Regions from separate parts of the Desulfolutivibrio sp. genome, predicted to be linked through region 2. Evidence: predicted binding sites of a transcription regulator. Region 2 holds the regulator's gene; each other region holds the start of a gene.

Region 1 (4,576 bases), on a different contig from region 2:
GATTGTAGGCGTCCTCCACGATCTTTCTGACCTCGGCGTCGATGCGCCGGGAGGTCTCGTCGCTGAAGTTTTTGTGATGCACCAAGTCCTTGCCCAAAAAGATCTCGTCGTCGCGTTCGCCGTAGGACAGGGGCCCGAGCTCCTTGCTCATGCCCCACTTGCACACCATCTTGCGGGCCATGTTGGTGGCCCGTTCGATGTCGTTGCCGGCCCCGGTGGTGAGCTGGTTGAGCACCAGCTCCTCGGCCACCCGGCCGCCCATGAGCACGCACAGGGTCTTGTCCAGGTGATCCTTGGAATAATTGTGGCGGTCGTCCGTGGGCAATTGCATGGTGACGCCCAGGGCCATGCCGCGCGGGATGATGGACACCTTGTGGATGGGGTCGGTTCCGGGCAGCACCCGGGCCACCAGGGCGTGGCCGGCCTCGTGATAGGCCGTGGTCCGTTTCTCCTCGTCGGAGAGGATGAGGCTTCTACGCTCCTTGCCCATGAGCACCTTGTCCTTGGCGTGCTCGAAATCCTCCATGGCCACGTGGTCCTTGCCCACCTTGGCGGCCTGAAGCGCGGCCTCGTTGACCAGGTTCTCCAGGTCCGCGCCGGAAAAGCCCGGCGTCCCCCGGGCCAGGACCTCCAGATCCACGCCGGAATTGAGCGGGGTCTTGCGGGTGTGGACCTCAAGGATGCGCTTTCTGCCGCGCACGTCCGGGGTGGGCACCACCACCTGGCGGTCGAAACGTCCCGGGCGCAACAGGGCCGGGTCCAGGACGTCCGGGCGGTTGGTGGCGGCGATGAGGATGACCCCCTCGTTGGACTCGAAGCCGTCCATCTCCACCAAAAGCTGGTTCAAGGTCTGTTCGCGCTCGTCGTGCCCGCCGCCCAGGCCTGCCCCGCGCTGGCGGCCCACGGCGTCGATTTCATCGATGAAGATAAGACAGGGGGCGCTTTTTTTGCCCTGCAGGAACAGGTCGCGCACCCGGGCCGCGCCCACGCCCACAAACATCTCCACAAAGTCGGAACCGGAAATGGAGAAAAACGGCACCCCGGCCTCACCGGCCACGGCCCGGGCCAGAAGCGTCTTGCCCGTGCCCGGAGAGCCCACCAGGAGCACGCCCTTGGGGATGCGCCCGCCCAGGCGGGTGAACCGTTTGGGATCGGACAGAAACTGCACCACCTCGGACAACTCTTCCTTGGCCTCGTCCACCCCGGCCACGTCGTCGAAGGTGATCTTGGTCGACTCCTGGGAGATCATCCGGGCCCGGGAACGCCCAAAGGACATGGCCCTCCCGCTGCCGTTTTGCATCTGTCGCATGAAAAAGATCCACACCCCGACCAGAAGCAGCATGGGGAACCAGGAAATGAGCAGCGTCATGTACCAGGGCGATTCCTCATCGGGTTCGGCCATGACCTGCACCTTGTTCTGCATGAGCATGCCCACCATGCCCGGATCCTCGGGGGTGTAGGTCATGAACTTGCTGCCGTCGGAGGTCACGCCGCTGATCTTGCGGCCCTGAATCTTTACAGAAACCACCTCACCGGCCGTCACCTTCTGAACGAACTCGGAATAGGAGAACTTGGCGCTGGGCGACTGGGGCTGGTTGAAAAGATTGAACAGGACGACCATGACCAGGGAGATGGCCGCCCAAAGCATGATGTTTTTCGCGAAACTATTCAAACCGTGATCCTCCAGGGGATTTCATGATCCGGGGTTGGGTGCGGAATACGGATGCCGCGTAGAGCATTTTTCAGCGTATCATGGGCTGGACGGGTCTGTCCACGCGCAAAAACCAGGCCCTGGCCCCCTGTCCGCCGTCGCGACACCAGGGCATCGTACGGGAAATAACTCCGCAACGCCGGTTCGGCAACCGCCTTCCTCGGTTTTTTCGCAGAAAGGGGCGCATTCCTACCCCGCCACGCCCTCCAAAGACCTGCTTTCCGTGTCGACCCCACTCCGCACCGGGCATAAATCCTACATTTTTGTCGGCACAAGCCCTACAGAATTGTAGCCGCTCCCTGGCCTCAGGCCTGTCGGAACCTGGCCCAAACTTCGATCAACATCCTGTTATTTAAACATTTCACAAAAAAAACCGGCATTGGCACGCCTCTTGCCCCTAAAGCGCATCACTCACACCGCGACGGGAGGTACTCCAATGCGCAAGATAGCGATTTACGGAAAGGGCGGCATCGGCAAATCCACCACCACACAGAACACGGTGGCCGGACTGGCCGAGATGGGCAAAAAGATCATGGTTGTGGGTTGCGACCCCAAGGCCGACTCCACCCGCCTGCTCCTGCACGGGTTGGCCCAAAAGTCGGTCCTCGACTCCCTTCGCGAGGAAGGCGAGGACGTGGAGCTCGACGACATCCTCAAGGAAGGCTTCGGCGGCATCATGTGCACCGAATCCGGCGGTCCCGAGCCCGGCGTCGGCTGTGCGGGCCGGGGCATCATCACCTCCATCAACATGCTCGAACAACTCGGGGCCTACGAAGCGGACAAAAAGCTCGATTACGCCTTCTACGACGTCCTGGGCGACGTGGTGTGCGGTGGTTTCGCCATGCCCATCCGCGACGGCAAGGCCGAGGAAATCTACATCGTCTGTTCCGGCGAGATGATGGCCATGTACGCCGCCAACAACATCTGCAAGGGTATCGTGAAATACGCCGACACCGGCGGCGTGCGCCTGGGCGGCATCATCTGCAACAGCCGCAAGGTGGACAACGAGAAAGAGATGATCGAGGAGCTGTGCCGCCAGCTGGGCACCCAGATGATCCACTTTATGCCCCGCGACAACATGGTGCAGAAGGCCGAGATCCATCGCAAGACGGTCATCGACTACGATCCGACCCATCCCCAGGCCGACGAATACCGGGCCCTGGCCAAAAAGATCGACCAGAACGAGATGTTCGTCATCCCCAAACCCCTGGAAATCAACAAGCTGGAAAAGATGCTCATCGATTTCGGCATCGCCAACTAGGGACGCCTGATTCCAGACAGCGGCGTTATTTGAAATCGCGGATTGACCTCCCTCGTGATCGTGGCGGGGGGCGCGGCGAGAGGCCCGCTCCCCGCGACAGCCCACCAGGGGAGACGCCCCTTTGTTGCCGACTGCGGCGCAGGGGCGAAAAGCGCGGCGGGAATTTCGACCACATTTATGATGGAAACGAAGATGGCCGGAGCTTTTTTTCGGCCCCGCGCGACCAGGCTTGCGGCAAAATTCACAAAATGCCGCGCGGGACACGGCCCCCACAGGGCCGCAACGGAAACCGACAAGGAGACATCACATGCTGACCATGGTGAGAGCCATCGTGCGCCCCGAGAAAATCGACGACGTCCTTTCCGCCCTCATGGACGCCGGATTCCCGGCCGTGACCAAGTTCAACGTGGCCGGGCGCGGCAAGCAGCGCGGCATAAAGATCGGGGAGATCCACTACGACGAGATCCCCAAAGTCATGCTCATCTGCGTGGTGAAGGACGACGACAAGGACTACGTGATCAAGACCATCATGGAGAGCGCCCGCACCGGCAAGCAGGGCTCCTTCGGCGACGGCAAGATCTTCGTCAGCCCCGTGGAGGAGATGTACACCATATCTTCCGGCACGAAGGAATCCTAAGGAGACGGTCATGAAGGAAGTCATGGCGATCATCCGCATGAACAAGATGAACCAGACCAAAAAGGCCCTGGCCGATGCAGGCCTGCCGGCCTTCGTGGCCCTGGAGTGCCTGGGACGGGGACGCGGCCTGATCAATCAGGAAGTCCTCAAAGGCGCGGCCGAGGGCAACGAGGAGGCCATCGCCCTTCTCGGAACCAAGGGCCGCCTGTACCCCAAACGCATGGTCACCGTGGTGGTTCCCGACGCCGACGTGCAAAAGGTCGTGGACACCATCATCGGCGTGAACAAGTCCGGCCGGGCCGGCGACGGCAAGATCATGATCATGCCCATCGGCGATTCGGTTCGGGTGCGCACGGGCGAGGCTGGCGAGGCCGCCGTTTCCTGATGCGCCGCGCCGCCATCGCCCACGGCCAGACCGGATAAGGAAATACAGACCAACGAGGTTATGAAGATGAGCACGACTCCCAAAAACCTGGAAGAGCTGAAAAAAGAGCTCTTGGACAAGATGCCCACCAAGGTCGCCCGCAAGCGCGACAAGGCCATCGTCCCAGGGGCCGAGTCCGGCGAGGCCATTCCCGTCATCCAGGCCAACGTCCGCACCATCCCCGGCATCCTCACCCAGCGCGGCTGCACCTACGCCGGCTGCAAGGGCGTGGTTCTGGGGCCCACCCGGGACATCGTCAACCTGACCCACGGCCCCATCGGCTGCGGATACTATTCCTGGCTCACCCGCCGCAACCAGACCGACGCGGGCGAGGATGGCGACAACTACATCCCCTACTGCCTCTCCACGGACATGACCGAAAACGACATCGTGTTCGGCGGCGAAAAGAAGCTGCGCGCGGCCATTAAGGAGGCCTACGACAACTTCAAGCCCAAGAGCATTTCGGTTTTCGCCACCTGTCCCGTGGGGCTCATCGGCGACGACATCCACGCCGTGGCCCGCCAGATGCAGGAGGAACTGGGC
Region 2 (4,576 bases):
AAGATCGCCCTTTTTTGCAACGTGGACGCCGACGCCGTGTTCTGCGCCGTGGACGTGAAAAACATCTACGAGGTGCCGCTGAACCTCTATTCCGAGGGTGTGGACCAAAAAATCGCCATCCTCTTGCGGCTTCCGGCCAAAAACGCCGAGCTCAATTCCTGGCGCGACCTCATCTGCCGCATGTCCAATCCGCAAAAAACCGTCACCATCGGCATCGTGGGCAAGTACGTGGACCTCAAGGAGGCCTACAAGAGCCTGCATGAGGCCTTGATGCACGGCGGCGTGGCCAATGACGCAGCCGTGGAACTGGTCTATGTCAATTCCGAGACCGTCACGCCCCACAACGTGGCCGAAAAGCTGGCCGGGGTGGACGGCATCCTGGTTCCGGGCGGCTTCGGCTCCCGGGGCATCGAAGGCAAGATCGCGGCCATCGAATATGCTCGCACCAAGGGCGTTCCCTTCTTCGGCATCTGCCTGGGCATGCAGTGCGCGGTCATCGAATTCGCCCGCCACGTGCTTGGCCTGGAAGGGGCCAATTCCGAGGAATTCGATGTGACCACGGCCCATCCGGTCATCTATCTCATGAAGGAATGGTTCGATTTCCGCACCAAGAAGATCGAGCGCCGCGAGGCTGACGGCGATATGGGCGGCACCATGCGCCTGGGGGCCTATCCCTGTGCGGTCAAGCCCGCCACCAAGGCCTATGCGGCCTATGGGGAGCTTGAAATCTCCGAACGCCACCGGCACCGCTACGAATTCAACAAGGTCTACGCCAACCAGTTCGAGGAGGTCGGCCTGTCGTTTAGCGGCCTGTCCCCGGACGGCGAACTGGTGGAGATCGTTGAGCTGAAAGACCATCCCTGGTTTCTGGGCTGCCAGTTCCATCCGGAATTCAGAAGCAACCCCATGCGCCCCCATCCCCTGTTCCGGGAATTCATCAAGGCCGCCGTGGCCCGGCGCGAGGCAGGCCACGGCGCTTCCACGTCCGAAAAGTGCCCTCCGTGTCCGGCGGCCAAGGCATGATCCGTCGTGCATCCCGGCCCGGGACGTCATGCGGTGGAGCCAGGCCATGGACCTGATGTCCCGGGCGCGCCGGATCGCGCTTCTGGTTCTGGATGTGGACGGGGTCATGACCGATGGCGGACTTGTGTATGACGCCGCCGGGGCCATCCGCAAACGCTTCCACGTCCATGACGGCCTGGGCATCAAGCTGGCCCAGGAGGCGGGCATCGAAGTGGCCATGGTCAGCGGCCTGGACCAGGGGGCGGCCGCCGCCAGGGCCAGGGAGTTGGGGATTGCCGAATACCACGGCGGCCATCTGCGCAAGCTGCCGATCCTGGAGGACATTCTGGCCCGCAGGGGCCTGGCCTTTGAACAGGCGGCCTTTCTGGGCGACGACTGGGTGGATGCCCCGGTCATGGCCCGGGTGGGGCTGCCCATGGCCGTGGCCGACGCCCAGCCCGAAATTCTGGGCATGGCCCTGTGGATATCCCGGCGTCCGGGAGGACAGGGGGCCGTGCGCGAGGCCATCCGTTTTCTGCTTTCGGCCCAGGGAAAACTCCAGGGGCTGTGGCGAAAATGGGAGCGATAGCCCCGGGGTCTGCGAGTTGCCAGGGCGCGGCGTCTGTGTCATAAATCGCACTACGCAGGCGGCCCAGGCCGTAGGCGTGACGCGGGCGGATGCTGTCTCGCCCGCATGATCTTCAATCGAGAGCACAAGGTACAAACGAGATTCCATGGCGCTGGAACTGCGGCAACAACTCAAACTTTCGCAGCAGTTGGTGATGACTCCCCAACTGCAGCAGGCCATCAAGCTTCTGCAACTGTCCAGGCTGGAGCTCATGGAGAGCATCCAGCAGGAATTGATGGAAAACCCTCTCCTTGAAGAAGTTCTGGAGGAGGAGAAGGGCGACCGGCAGATGGCCGAAGACGATCACGCCCCCAAGCCCGGCGGCGAAGATACGGCCATCGAAAAGGAGCTGATCAAAAACGCCGAATGGGACGACTACCTGGGCGATTTCGCCAGCACGCCGGTCCAGTCCCACCTCCGCGAGACGGAAATTCCCGAGGACGGCATGGCCTTCGACGCCCGCCTGTCCTCCAAGCCCTCCCTGGAAGGCCATCTGGACTGGCAGATGCGCCTGTCGCACTTCACGCAAAAAGAACTGGCCATCGGCGAGGCCATCTGCGGCAGCCTGGATTCTTCGGGATATCTGTCGGCCACGGCCGAGGAACTGGCCCACATGACCGGGACCACGCCGGAAGAGGTGGAGGCCGCGCTGTACAAGGTGCAGCGGTTGGACCCCGTGGGGGTGGCCGCCCGGAGCCCCCGCGAATGCCTGTTGGTGCAGATGGAGGTTCTGGGCCTGACCGATCCCATCCTTGTCGAGATCGTCTCGGAGCATCTGGAAGACCTGGAGGCCCGCCGCTACAAGCCCCTGGTGAAGAAGTTCAAGATCACCATGGAGCAGCTCAAGGTCTATCTGGACACCATTCAGAGCCTCGATCCCCTGCCGGGGGCAAGCTTCGGCTCAAGCGAGCCCATCTTCGTCAGCCCCGACGCCTACATCTACAAATATGGCGACGATTTCATCATCCTGCTCAACGAGGACGGGATGCCGCGTCTCCAGCTCAATTCCATGTATCTCGAAGACGTCATTCCCAAAGGCGACAAGGATCGGGACTACATCCAGGACAAGAAGCGGTCGGCGGAGTGGCTCATGAAGAGCCTTTATCAACGCCAGCGCACCCTTTACAAGGTTCTTGAGAGCATAGTAAAATTTCAGCGGGGATTTTTTGAAGATGGCGTGAACAAGTTGCGTCCGCTCATCCTCAAAGATGTGGCGGAAGACATCAGCATGCACGAATCCACCGTGAGCCGCATCACGTCCAACAAGTATACGGCCACGCCCCACGGCATCTTCGAACTCAAGTTCTTTTTCAACAGTTCCCTGGAGCTTGACGACGGCAGCACCGTGGGTTCGGAATCGGTGAAGGCCACCATCCGGCAGCTTATCGCCGCCGAAGACCCGAAAAAACCCATCAGCGACGAGGCCATCGCGGACATCCTCAAGGAGCGGTTGCAGATCAACATCGCCCGCCGCACCGTGGCCAAGTACCGCACGGCCATGGACATCGCCTCGTCATCCAAGCGCAAGGAAATGTTTTGATTCGCCCGTCACGCCGTGATCCGTCACGGCCGAACATACAGGAGGCGCCCCATGAACATCACGTTCAACTTCAAGAATTTCGAACCATCGGATCATCTTCGCGATTACGCCCGCAAGCGTTTTGACAAACTGACGAAATACATGACCAACACCGATTCCTCCGAGCTCCAGGTGAATCTGAGCGTGGAGAAAACCCGGCAGATGGCGGACATCGTTTTCACCGCAGACCTGTTGCACATCTCGGCTCACGAAGAGTCCGAGGACATGTATTCCACCATCGACCTCATCCTGGACAAGCTCGAGGCCCAGGTGCGCAAGATGCGCGAAAAGCAGAAGGACCGTCGCAAGCGCGCCGAATCCGTGCGATCCGACGTCATCAGCTTCACCGATTCCGCGTCGGGCCCCCGGGAGCGGACCATCATCGAGTCCGAGCATTACCAGCCCAAGCCCATGTCCGTGGATGAAGCGGCCATGCAGTTGGACACCCTGGGGTACGAGTTTTTGGTGTTCCTCAATTCCGAGACCGAGCGGATAAACGTCATCTACCGCCACAAGAAGGGCGATTTCGGGCTCATCGACCCTGGCACCGGCAACTGACGCCGAAAAAAAACGTCCGGGCCATGACCGCATTGGCGGGGAGGTCTTCGGGGAGTAACGCGAAAAAATGAAGCTTGAGGAGTATCTGCGGCCCGAATTCGTCCTGGACGATATGCGGTCCGTACACAAATCCGACGTGTTGGCCGAACTGGTGGCCCCCATCGGCGTGGCCTTTGAAGACTTCGACGTGGACAAGGCCCACCGGGTGCTTCTGGAACGCGAGGCGCTGGGGACCACCGGCATCGGCGACGGCGTGGCCATTCCCCATGGCAAAATGCCCGGACTGTCGCACATCATCATTGTCGTCGGCCGAAGTCTCACGGGCGTCAACTTCGACGCCCTGGACTTTAAGCCGTGCCGTCTTTTCTTTCTGGTCATTGCGCCGGAACATGTGGCCGGGATGCATCTGCGCATCCTGGCCCACATCTCCCGGCTGCTTTCGGAAGAAAGCTTCCGCGAGGCCTTTTTGCATGCCGAGGGACGGCAGGGGCTGTGGCGGGTCTTGACCGAGGCGGCGTAACGCCCTGTCGTGATCCCTGCGCCTGACGGCACGGCCGGGGCGGGTGTCGCCAGAGGCCGTGCCGGTGTGGTGCGACGGTGTGTGTTCTCCGAAAGCGGGAAAGGGGAGACGGCCATGTCCGAACATGTCTTTCCGGTCATCATCCTCACCGGCCTTTCCGGATCGGGGAAGAGCAGCGGGCTCAAGATTTTCGAGGATCTCGGCTTTTTTTGCGTGGACGGCCTTCCGGTCAGCCTGACGCCGGTTCTGATCAAGCTTTTTGCCGGACAGGCCGAAACCCGCTATCGCG
Region 3 (4,576 bases), on a different contig from region 2:
CTCCAGAAACTGCTTGATGACACCGCCCTTGACCGGGCCGCGCCAGATGACCGCCTCGTCCGAGTCGGGCAAAAGAAATCCCAGGGACATGACCTTGAGGTTCCAGTTCCACTCCACGGGCAGCATCATGTCGCCTTCAAGCCCGGGCTGGATGCCTGTGAGCTTGAGCAGCCGGGGGATGCTCGGGCCGTGGACGTCCACGTCCAAAAGCCCCACCTTCTTGCCCTCAAGGGCCAGTCCGGCGGCCAGGTTGGCGGCCACGGTGCTCTTGCCCACCCCGCCCTTGCCGGAGAGAACCACAATTTTCTGCTTGATGCGGCACAAGGCCTGATTCAGGCGCTTGTCCTCCTCACATTTGTCTTTGTCGGTACAACCCGAACACGCGCTCTCGCTCATATGTCCTTCCTTTTCCGCCCGATGGCGTCGATGTTACCAATGTCCGTCCTTGTCCGCCGCCCCGGCCGGGGTCAGCGTTCCGGCCCGGAAGGCCTCGATGGCCTGGCCCACGGTGACGTCCTGGGCCAGATAAATGGCGATGCCGCCCCGTTGCAAGGCGGAAAAGGCCTTGGGGCCCACATGGCCTGTGATGACCGCGCCCACCCCCAGCCCGGCCACGGTCTGGGCCGACTGGATGCCCGCACCCTGGGGCAGGGACAGGTTCTGGGTGTTTGCGGCGAAGGTGCTCTCTCCGGATTCCATGTCGTGGACGAAAAATCCGGCCGCCCGTCCGAAACGGGGGTCCAGGGGGCTGTCCAGCGAGGCCTTTTCGGTGGTGATGGCGATTTTCATGTGCTGTCTCCTTGGCATGGATGATGCCGCAAGGGCGGTTTTGACGTTATGAGCGGCGTCCGGTCCCGTGTCCGCCGGTTCCGCGTCCGCCCGCCGCCCGGCGCGGGCAGATGCCCGGGGCGCGCAGGGCGGACACCCGGTCGTGGACCACGGCGTCCAAGACCTCGTCCACCTGTCCGGCGATCCAGGGGTCCATGCGGATTCCGGCGGACAGAAACATCTCCACGCACCGGCAGGTGGCTCCGCCGCAGACCAGCCGGTTCACACCGGCCCGGCGAAGCGCCCCGGGCAGTCCGGGCAGGCCTTCCCCTGGCATGAGACATTCCCCGGCAAACGTCGCCCCCCCTCCCGCTATCCGAAACAGACGCAGGCTGGAGGCGGTTTCCAAAAGCGACGCCAGTCGGTCCTCGTAGCAGGCCAGGCAGACCAGGCAGGGGCGGGGTGTGGCTGGCGTTTTTTCATTCATAGTGGGTACATGGCATCGCACGGGTTTCACGAACCATTAGCATTTGCCGTGCCGTTGAAAAAGAGTGCGCTATATCAAAGAGATGAAGAAACCCGGCAGATGGTGTACGGTTGGTAAGGACGAAAAATACGCCATATCGGAACATGGTGGACGAATTTTACGCCCCTGGTCCCAGCTCCAGGATGCGCCGCAGGGTGTCCTTGGTGACGCCAAGCTCCCGGCAGGCCGCCATGCGGCGGCCCTGATGCCGGGCCAGGGCGGCCATGACGGCGGCATGCTTGGCCGCGCGCATGGTGGGCGCTTCGGCCGGGGGGCGGACCTCGGCCCCCAAGGGGCCGGACGGCCGCAGATAGTCCGGCAGATGCTCCAGGCCGATCTGGCCGCCCGGGCACAGGATGAAGGCGTATTCCAGGATGTTTTGCAATTCGCGCACGTTTCCGGGAAAGTCGTGATGTAAAAGCAGGCGCATGACCTCCTGGCTGGCCCCCAGCACGTTTTTGCCCTGCACGGCGTTTTGGCCCGCGATGAAATGGGCGGTCAAAAGGGCGATGTCCTCGGGGCGTTCGCGTAAGGGGGGCAAAACCAGGCGCACCACCCCCAGCCGGTAGAAGAGATCGCGGCGGAAGGTTCCCTCGGCCACCATGGCCTCCAGATCCCGGTTGGTGGCCGCCACCACCCGGGCGTCGGCGGCCTGGGGCGCATCCGAACCCAGGGGCTCGAAGACCTTTTCCTGGAGCACGCGCAACAGCTTGACCTGAAGCGCCAGGGGCATGTCCCCGATCTCATCCAGAAAGATGGTGCCGCCCTTGGCCGAGGCGAAGCGGCCCTTGCGCGCGGTCTTGGCGTCGGTGAAGGCCCCCTTGGCGTGGCCGAAGAGCTCGGATTCGAGAAGCTCGCCCGGAATGGCCCCGCAGTTGACGGCCACAAAAGGCCCGCTCCGGCGTGGGCTTTGGGTATGGATGGCCCGGGCGAAAAGCTCCTTGCCCGTGCCGGATTCGCCAAGGATCAGCACAGTCGATCCGCTGGCCGCGATCTTGGGCAGTATCTCCAGCATCCTGGCCATGCGGCGGCTTTTGGTCACGATGTCGTCCAGGGTGGCGATGCCCTGAAGCTCCTTGCGCATGCGTTGCAGCTCGGAGATGTCCCGAAAGGTCTCCACGCCGCCCACGATGGTTCCGGTGGCGTCGCGCAGCGGCGAGGCGCTGATGCTGATGGGGATTTTCTCCCCGTCGGGGCGCACGATGAAAATGGAGGTGTTGGACAGGGAGTCGCCCGTGGCGATGCATTGTTTCAGGGCGCAGGCCCCGTCGCAGATGCTGGAGTGGAACACGTCCCAGCATTTGCGGCCCACGGCGGCCTCGGGGGCGATGCCGATGATCTCTCCGGCGGCCCGGTTGAAAGAGGTCACGGTCCAGTCCCGGTCCACGGTGAACACGCCGTCGGCCAAGGACTCCATCACGGCCTGGCAGGGGATGTTTTTGGGGAACTGCATGGCGGTCTCGCGCGGGGTTGGGCTGAAAATGCGTCGGGTATGGGGGCCTGACGTGGGCGAAAAATTCGTCCTATTTGATTTGAATCCTACACCGCTTTTTTCAACTTGTCCAAATTCCGGACCATTTTTTCCTGGCATGCGAAATGCTTTTTAAGAGGCGACACAACAACACAAAACACCAAGGAGGCATGATCATGCCAGGATTTAATGGAACCGGACCGCAGGGCAATGGGCCGTTCACCGGCGGAGGTCGCGGCATGTGCGCCCAGACCGGGACAGGAGTGGTGGTCGGCCGCGGCATGGGACAGGGACGCAGATGCGGCATGGGCCGTCGCAGCGTCGGGGGCCAGATGATGGGCCGGGGCATGGGCCAGGGCATGGGCATGGGTCAGGGAATGGGCCAGGGCCAGGGAATGGGCCAGAGCCCGGCCGAGCCCGAGGCCGCCATGGCCCCTCGGGATTACCTGGTGTGGCTTGAGGCCGAGTTGGCCCGCACCCGGGAAAAAATCGGCCAGGAGGGCTGATGGCTACGCCACGCGAAAACGACCCGGCCCCGGGAGGGCTGCCCTCCCGGGCCGGGGACACGGACGGGACGACCCTGAAAATCGCCGTCGCCAGCGGCAAGGGCGGGACGGGAAAAACCACGGTCGCCGTCAATCTGGCCGTGCTTGCGGCCGAGGCGGGGCAGCAGGTGGTCTTTGCCGACTGCGACGTGGAGGAGCCCAACGCCCACGTCTTTTTGTCCACGGTCTGGGAGCGCGAGGAAAAGGCCCTGTTGCCCATCCCCCGGTTTGACCAGGACCGGTGCCTGGGCGAGTCCTGCCGGACGTGCCTGGATCTGTGCCGGTTCAAGGCGCTTATCCGCATGGCCGGGGAGATCATGCTTTTCCCGGAGTTGTGCCATGGCTGCGGCCTGTGCAAGCTGGCCTGTCCGGCCGGGGCCGTGGCCGAGGACGTGCGCGAGCTTGGCGTGGTGCGCCAGGGCGTATCCGGCCACATCCGCATGGCGGGGGGGCTTTCCCGGGTGGGCGAAGCCATGTCCTCGCCGCTGATCAAGGCCGTGAAACAGGCCGTTTGCGATGCGCCGTTTCAGATATGGGACTGTCCGCCGGGCACGGCCTGCCCGGTCATCGCGGCCGTGTCCGGGGCCGATTACGTGATCCTGGTGGCCGAGCCCACGGCCTTTGGGCTGCATGACCTGAATCTGGCCGTGGAACTGGTGCGGGCCCTCGGATTGCCCCACGGCGTGGTCATCAACCGCGACGGCATGGGCGACGACCGGGTGCTGTCCTACCTTGAGCGGGAAGGCATCGAGCTTCTGGGGCGTATCCCCGGCAGCCTGGAGGCCGCCCGGGCCTCGGCCCGGGGCGGGCTTTTGGCGCGGACGTTCCCTGAGATACGGGCCGTATTGGAAACCGTCCTGGCCACGGTCCAGGACCGGACCCGGGCCAGCGCCGGACAAAAGGAAGCGTCATGCGCGAGATAGTGGTGTTAAGCGGCAAGGGCGGCACGGGAAAAACCAGCGTCACGGCGGCCCTGGCCGTGTGCGCGGCGAAAAGCGATCTTCCGGGCGGGCCTCCGGTGCTGGCCGACTGCGACGTGGACGCCGCCGACCTGCATCTGGTCCTGGCCCCCGCCATCCGGGAGCGCCACGAATTCCTGGGCGGGGACAAGGCCGCCATCGACGCCGAATTGTGCCAGTCCTGCGGCCTGTGTCGCGAGGCCTGCCGTTTCGGGGCCATCGACGAGGCTTTCCGGGTGATCGAGGCCTCCTGCGAGGGCTGCGGGGTCTGCGCCTACGTCTGCCCTGCCGGGGCCGCGACCCTTGG
Region 4 (4,576 bases), on a different contig from region 2:
GGCCTTGATGGTTTCGAGTTCCTCCCGGCACTGATTCAGGATGCGCTCGGCATAGGCCAGGGCGATCTTCTTGGCGTCGTCGGCCGTGGCGAACTTGTCTTTGAGGGACCGCTTGCCCACCTGGACCTTCCAGCCCGGCGTGCCCATGCGGTCAAAGACCACGGCCACCAGGAGGGCCTTGGCCAGATTGATGAAATAGGTGGTGTCGTCGTGCTTTTCCCATTCGACGGTCACGGGACGCTCCTTGCCGCAGGGGTCTGTCGGTCGCGGATGGCGGACTCATTCATCATAGCATCGGGTCGGGGCGGGCGTAAAATGTTTTCCGGGCGCAAAAATGGAAATCCCGGAGGCGGCGGCGTCCTTTCGGGCTGGCGGGGAGGCCCCGGTTTTGCGCAAAGCCGAGACCTTGCGCCGCCGCCCGGGAGGACAGGAAAACCCGGGGGGACTGGCGTCCACCCCGGGTTTTTGCTCTGGCGGGATGTTGTACGGTTATCCGAAGACGGCGGCCCCGGTCTCTCCGGTGCGGATGCGGCGGGCGTCGGCGATGTCCAGGACGAAGATCATGCCGTCTCCTTCCTTGCCCGTCTGGGCCCCGGCGCTGATGGCGTCCATGGTTTCGGCGACCTTCTCGTCCTTGACCGCGACTTCCATGCGCACCTTTTTGAGCAGGTTCACCTCGATCATGACCCCGCGGTAGGTCTCGGTGTAGCCCTTCTGACGTCCGGACCCGGCGATGTTGGTGGCGGACATGCTGTGGACGTTTATGGCGTAGAGGGCCTGCTTGACGGCATTGAGCTGTTCAGGCCTGAAGTAGGCGATAATCAGTTTCATGGTAGCCCCCTTATTCGGTGATGAAGATCTGGAAGCCGCTGTAGGCTTCGCTGCCGTGCTCGGTCAGATCCAGACCCTTGAGCTCTTCCTCGGCCGTCACGCGGATGCCCACGGTGATTTTCAGCAGGGCGAAAAGCACCAGACCGCTGCCGAAGGCCCACACGAAGACCGCGCCCACGCCGATGATCTGGGTGATGAGCTGGCTGATGCCGCCGCCGTAGAAGAGCCCTGCCGTGCCGCCGAAGTCCGGGCTGGCGAACAGGCCCACGCACAGGGTGCCGAAGGCGCCGCACACGCCATGGACCGAGATGGCGCCCACGGGATCGTCGATTTTGAGCACCTTGTCCAGAAACTCGATGGACAGGACAACCAGGATGCCTGCGCCGAAACCGATGATCAGCGAGGCCATGGGGGAGACGTTGGCGCAACCGGCGGTGATGGCCACCAGGCCGGCCAGGACGCCGTTTAGGCTCATGGACACGTCAGGCTTGCCGTAGCGCAGCCAGGCCGTGGTCATGGCGGACAGGGCGGCCATGGCGGCGGCCAGGTTGGTGGTCACGGCGATAAGGCCGATGGCGCCGGTGGCGGCGGTGGTGGAGCCGGGGTTGAACCCGAACCAGCCGAACCACAGGATGAACACGCCCAGGGCCACCAGGGGCAGGTTGTGGCCGGGAATGGCCCGGGCCACGCCGTCCTTGGTGTACTTGCCGATGCGCGGTCCAAGAACCAGCGCCCCGGCCATGGCGACCCAGCCGCCCACGGAGTGGACCACGGTGGACCCGGCGAAGTCGATCATGGGCGCGTCAAGCTTGGACAGCCAGCCGCCGCCCCATATCCAGTGGCCGGAGATGGGATAGACCACGGCGGTGACCAGGAAGCTCAAAAAGAGGTAGGACACGAACTTGGTGCGCTCGGCGATGGCCCCGGACACGATGGTCACGGCCGTGGCTGCGAACACGCACTGGAAGAACCAGAAGGTGTACTTCCACAGGCCGTCGGCGTCGGCCGTATTGGCCTCGGACAGGCCGAAGTTGGAAAAGCCGATGAAGCCGCCGATGTCGTCGCCGAACATCAGCGCGAAGCCGACCAGGAAAAAGGCCACGCTTCCAGCCGAGAAGTCGAACATGTTCTTCATCAGGATGTTGCCGGCGTTTTTGGCCCGGGTCAGACCCGTCTCGACCATGGCGAAACCGGCCTGCATGAACATGACCAGGATGGCGGCAATGAGCGTCCACATGACGTTGCCGTTTTGCTGGGACAAAAATTCAGGCGCCGAATCCTGGGCGAAACCAGCGCTGGGGAGAACCAGCGCGACCAGCGCCGACAGACCCACGACCGTCAACGCCTTTGTGGAGAGTGTCCATCTCCGTTTCATAAACCCTACCTCCTCGAAAAATTGTTTTCCCGCTCAACCGGGCCACCACACGCCGCTCCCCGAAGGGCGCGCGCCGCATACGCGCGGGCATTCAAACAGTCCATTAAAAGCAAGAATGAAGCCAAGCTGTAACAACTTGTAATAATAAGATAATTATTTAGCATGACGACGTTTCCTACAATAACGTAGCCAGTGTGGCTTTTCGTCCTACATTTTTGTTTGAAAGGGCTCCGCCTGCGGGCAACCGCGCCATGCGCCAGGGGAAACGCCGCGCCCCCGAGGCTGGGAAGGGCACGGGCCGGGCGAATGTCCGCGCCGCACGATCCGAGGCGGCAAACGGCTGCCCAGCCAAAAGAGGCGACACGACCGCCGCTCATTCGGAAAACGGCGTATCCCGCCACAGGTCAGCAGCGCGTAGCCGCCCGGGGCGGGCGCTGCGTCCTTGCCGCCGCCGAGGGGGCGGGCGAAAAGAAAAAGGCCGTCCCCCGGAGGGGACGGCCTGGCAATGTCGGATCAGGTTCATGCGGACTACAAAATGGGCAGGTAGCGCTCGATTTCCCATTCGGTGATCTGCATGCGGTAGGCGTCCCACTCGGCCTTCTTGTTGTCGAGCAGGGCATTGAACAGGTGGTCGCCCAGGACTTCGCGCATCAGGGCGCTTTTTTCCAGATGGTCGATGGCCTCGCGCAGGCTGCCGGGCAGGGAGGAAATACCCTTGGAGGCCATCTCGGCCTCGCTCATCTTGAAGATGTTCTCTTCGATGGGGGAGGCCAGTTCGTATCCGTCCGCGATGCCCTTAAGCCCCGCGCCGAGCATGGCCGCGAAGCACAGGTACAGGTTGCAGGCGGGATCGGGGCTGCGCAGTTCGATGCGGGTGGCGGCTTCCTTGCCGGGCTTGTACATGGGCACCCGGATAAGCGCCGAACGGTTGCGGCGGGCCCAGGCGATGTACACCGGGGCTTCGTAACCGGGCACCAGGCGCTTGTAGGAGTTGACCCACTGGTTGTTGATCAGGTTGAACTCGGGGGCGTGCTTGAGAAGCCCGGCGATGTAGCTCTTGGCCTCCTTGCTCAGGTGGTACTGGTCGGCGCCGTCGAAGAAGGCGTTTTTGGAGCCCTTGAACAGGGACTGGTGCACGTGCATGCCCGAGCCGTTCTCGCCGAACAGGGGCTTGGGCATAAACGAGGCGTAGCAGCCGTGCTTGCGGGCAATTTCCTTGCACACCACGCGGTAGGTGATGGCCATGTCGGCCATGCATACGGCCTCGTTGTAGCGCAGGTCGATCTCGTGCTGGCTGGGGGCCACTTCGTGGTGGCTGTATTCCACGGCGATGCCCATGCTCTCCAGGGCGAAAATGATGTCGCGGCGGACGTCATTGGCCATGTCGCGGGGCGGGGCGTCGAAGTAGCCGCCGAGGTCCAGGATCTTGGGCTCGTTGGCGTTGGCGAACAGGAAAAATTCCAGTTCCGGGCCGACATAGTAGGTGTACCCCAGGTCGGCGGCCTTTTTGGCCATCTTTTTCAGGATATAGCGGGAATCGGCCACGAACGGGGTGCCGTCGGGAAGCCGGATGTCGCAGAACAGGCGGGCGACGGGACGGTCGGACGGACGCCAGGCCACCAACTGGAAGGTGGTGGGGTCGGGGAAGGCGACCATGTCGCTTTCCTGAATCTTGGTGAACCCGGTGATGGACGAACCGTCGAAGCCCATGCCTTCTTCGAAGGCGACTTCCAGTTCGCGCGGGGTCACCTGGAAGCTTTTGAGCACGCCCAGGATGTCGATGAACCAGAACTGCACGAACGAAACATTGTAGTCCTTGACTGCCTTGAGCACGTCATCAGCGTTTTTGCAATTAAATACCGCCATATTCTTCTTCCTCCGTCAATGTGTGGTTTGGTCCGGACTGGAAAACCGGACGATGTGCGCGTGGGGGTTCTTAAAAACTTTCTTTTTGCGAAGCAAGGGAATAAAATGGTAAAATTTGACAATATTGTGACAAATATTTCGAGATATGTTTCTAACAACATGCATTTCAACGATTTTCCGTTGCCCTGTTTTCTTTTTCCCGTCTTTTGACGCAGTCTGTCCCGGTTTGCGCCGATGTCCCGCCAGGCTCATGGGGGCGGTCCGAGTCGGCCAAGGCTATTCCTTGTTGCGCAACACGTCGAGGATCTGCACGGACCCGGCCTGCCAGGCGGGGTAGGCCCCGGCGGCCAGGCCCAGGATGGCCGATCCGGCCAAGGCCTGGAGGATGAGCCAGGGATCGAAGACATAGGGGAAGTCGCCGAAGCGGTAGACCACCAGCAAAAGGGCCAGGGCGGCCAGGACGCCGCCCGCGCCGCCAACGCAGGACATGGCCCCGGATTCGAT

What was found. Region 2 encodes sigma-54, which starts transcription at its own class of promoters, with help from an activator protein. Its sites were predicted from a motif close to CTGGCACGGNNNNTGCTT; they were not measured.
Region 1: nifH (nitrogenase iron protein) is a predicted target of sigma-54. The motif match lies at 2,091-2,108, and genes of this name have one in related genera.
Region 3: V3572_RS05720 (DUF5320 domain-containing protein) is a predicted target of sigma-54. The motif match lies at 2,879-2,896, and genes of this name have one in related genera.
Region 4: V3572_RS14790 (ammonium transporter) is a predicted target of sigma-54. The motif match lies at 2,314-2,331, and genes of this name have one in related genera.

Annotation. Positions count from the first base shown of each region.
Region 1 is NZ_JAZHDB010000088.1:4,209-8,784, reverse strand. Features, by position in the region: gene ftsH (ATP-dependent zinc metalloprotease FtsH) at 1-1,672, opposite strand, end outside; gene nifH (nitrogenase iron protein) at 2,148-2,972, shown strand; gene V3572_RS06820 (P-II family nitrogen regulator) at 3,280-3,609, shown strand; gene V3572_RS06815 (P-II family nitrogen regulator) at 3,620-3,994, shown strand; gene nifD (nitrogenase molybdenum-iron protein alpha chain) at 4,061-4,576, shown strand, end outside.
Region 2 is NZ_JAZHDB010000066.1:65,598-70,173, forward strand. Features, by position in the region: gene V3572_RS05115 (CTP synthase) at 1-1,023, shown strand, start outside; gene V3572_RS05120 (KdsC family phosphatase) at 1,070-1,591, shown strand; gene rpoN (RNA polymerase factor sigma-54) at 1,737-3,170, shown strand; gene hpf (ribosome hibernation-promoting factor, HPF/YfiA family) at 3,222-3,767, shown strand; gene V3572_RS05135 (PTS sugar transporter subunit IIA) at 3,835-4,287, shown strand; gene rapZ (RNase adapter RapZ) at 4,402-4,576, shown strand, end outside.
Region 3 is NZ_JAZHDB010000077.1:6,456-11,031, reverse strand. Features, by position in the region: gene V3572_RS05740 (iron-sulfur cluster carrier protein MrpORP) at 1-396, opposite strand, end outside; gene V3572_RS05735 (NifB/NifX family molybdenum-iron cluster-binding protein) at 430-789, opposite strand; gene V3572_RS05730 (hypothetical protein) at 836-1,255, opposite strand; gene V3572_RS05725 (sigma-54 interaction domain-containing protein) at 1,413-2,747, opposite strand; gene V3572_RS05720 (DUF5320 domain-containing protein) at 2,942-3,271, shown strand; gene V3572_RS05715 (ATP-binding protein) at 3,271-4,233, shown strand; gene V3572_RS05710 (ATP-binding protein) at 4,221-4,576, shown strand, end outside.
Region 4 is NZ_JAZHDB010000204.1:3,060-7,635, forward strand. Features, by position in the region: gene V3572_RS14780 (hypothetical protein) at 1-234, opposite strand, end outside; gene V3572_RS14785 (P-II family nitrogen regulator) at 490-831, opposite strand; gene V3572_RS14790 (ammonium transporter) at 842-2,206, opposite strand; gene V3572_RS14795 (glutamine synthetase family protein) at 2,735-4,072, opposite strand; gene V3572_RS14800 (ABC transporter permease) at 4,349-4,576, opposite strand, start outside.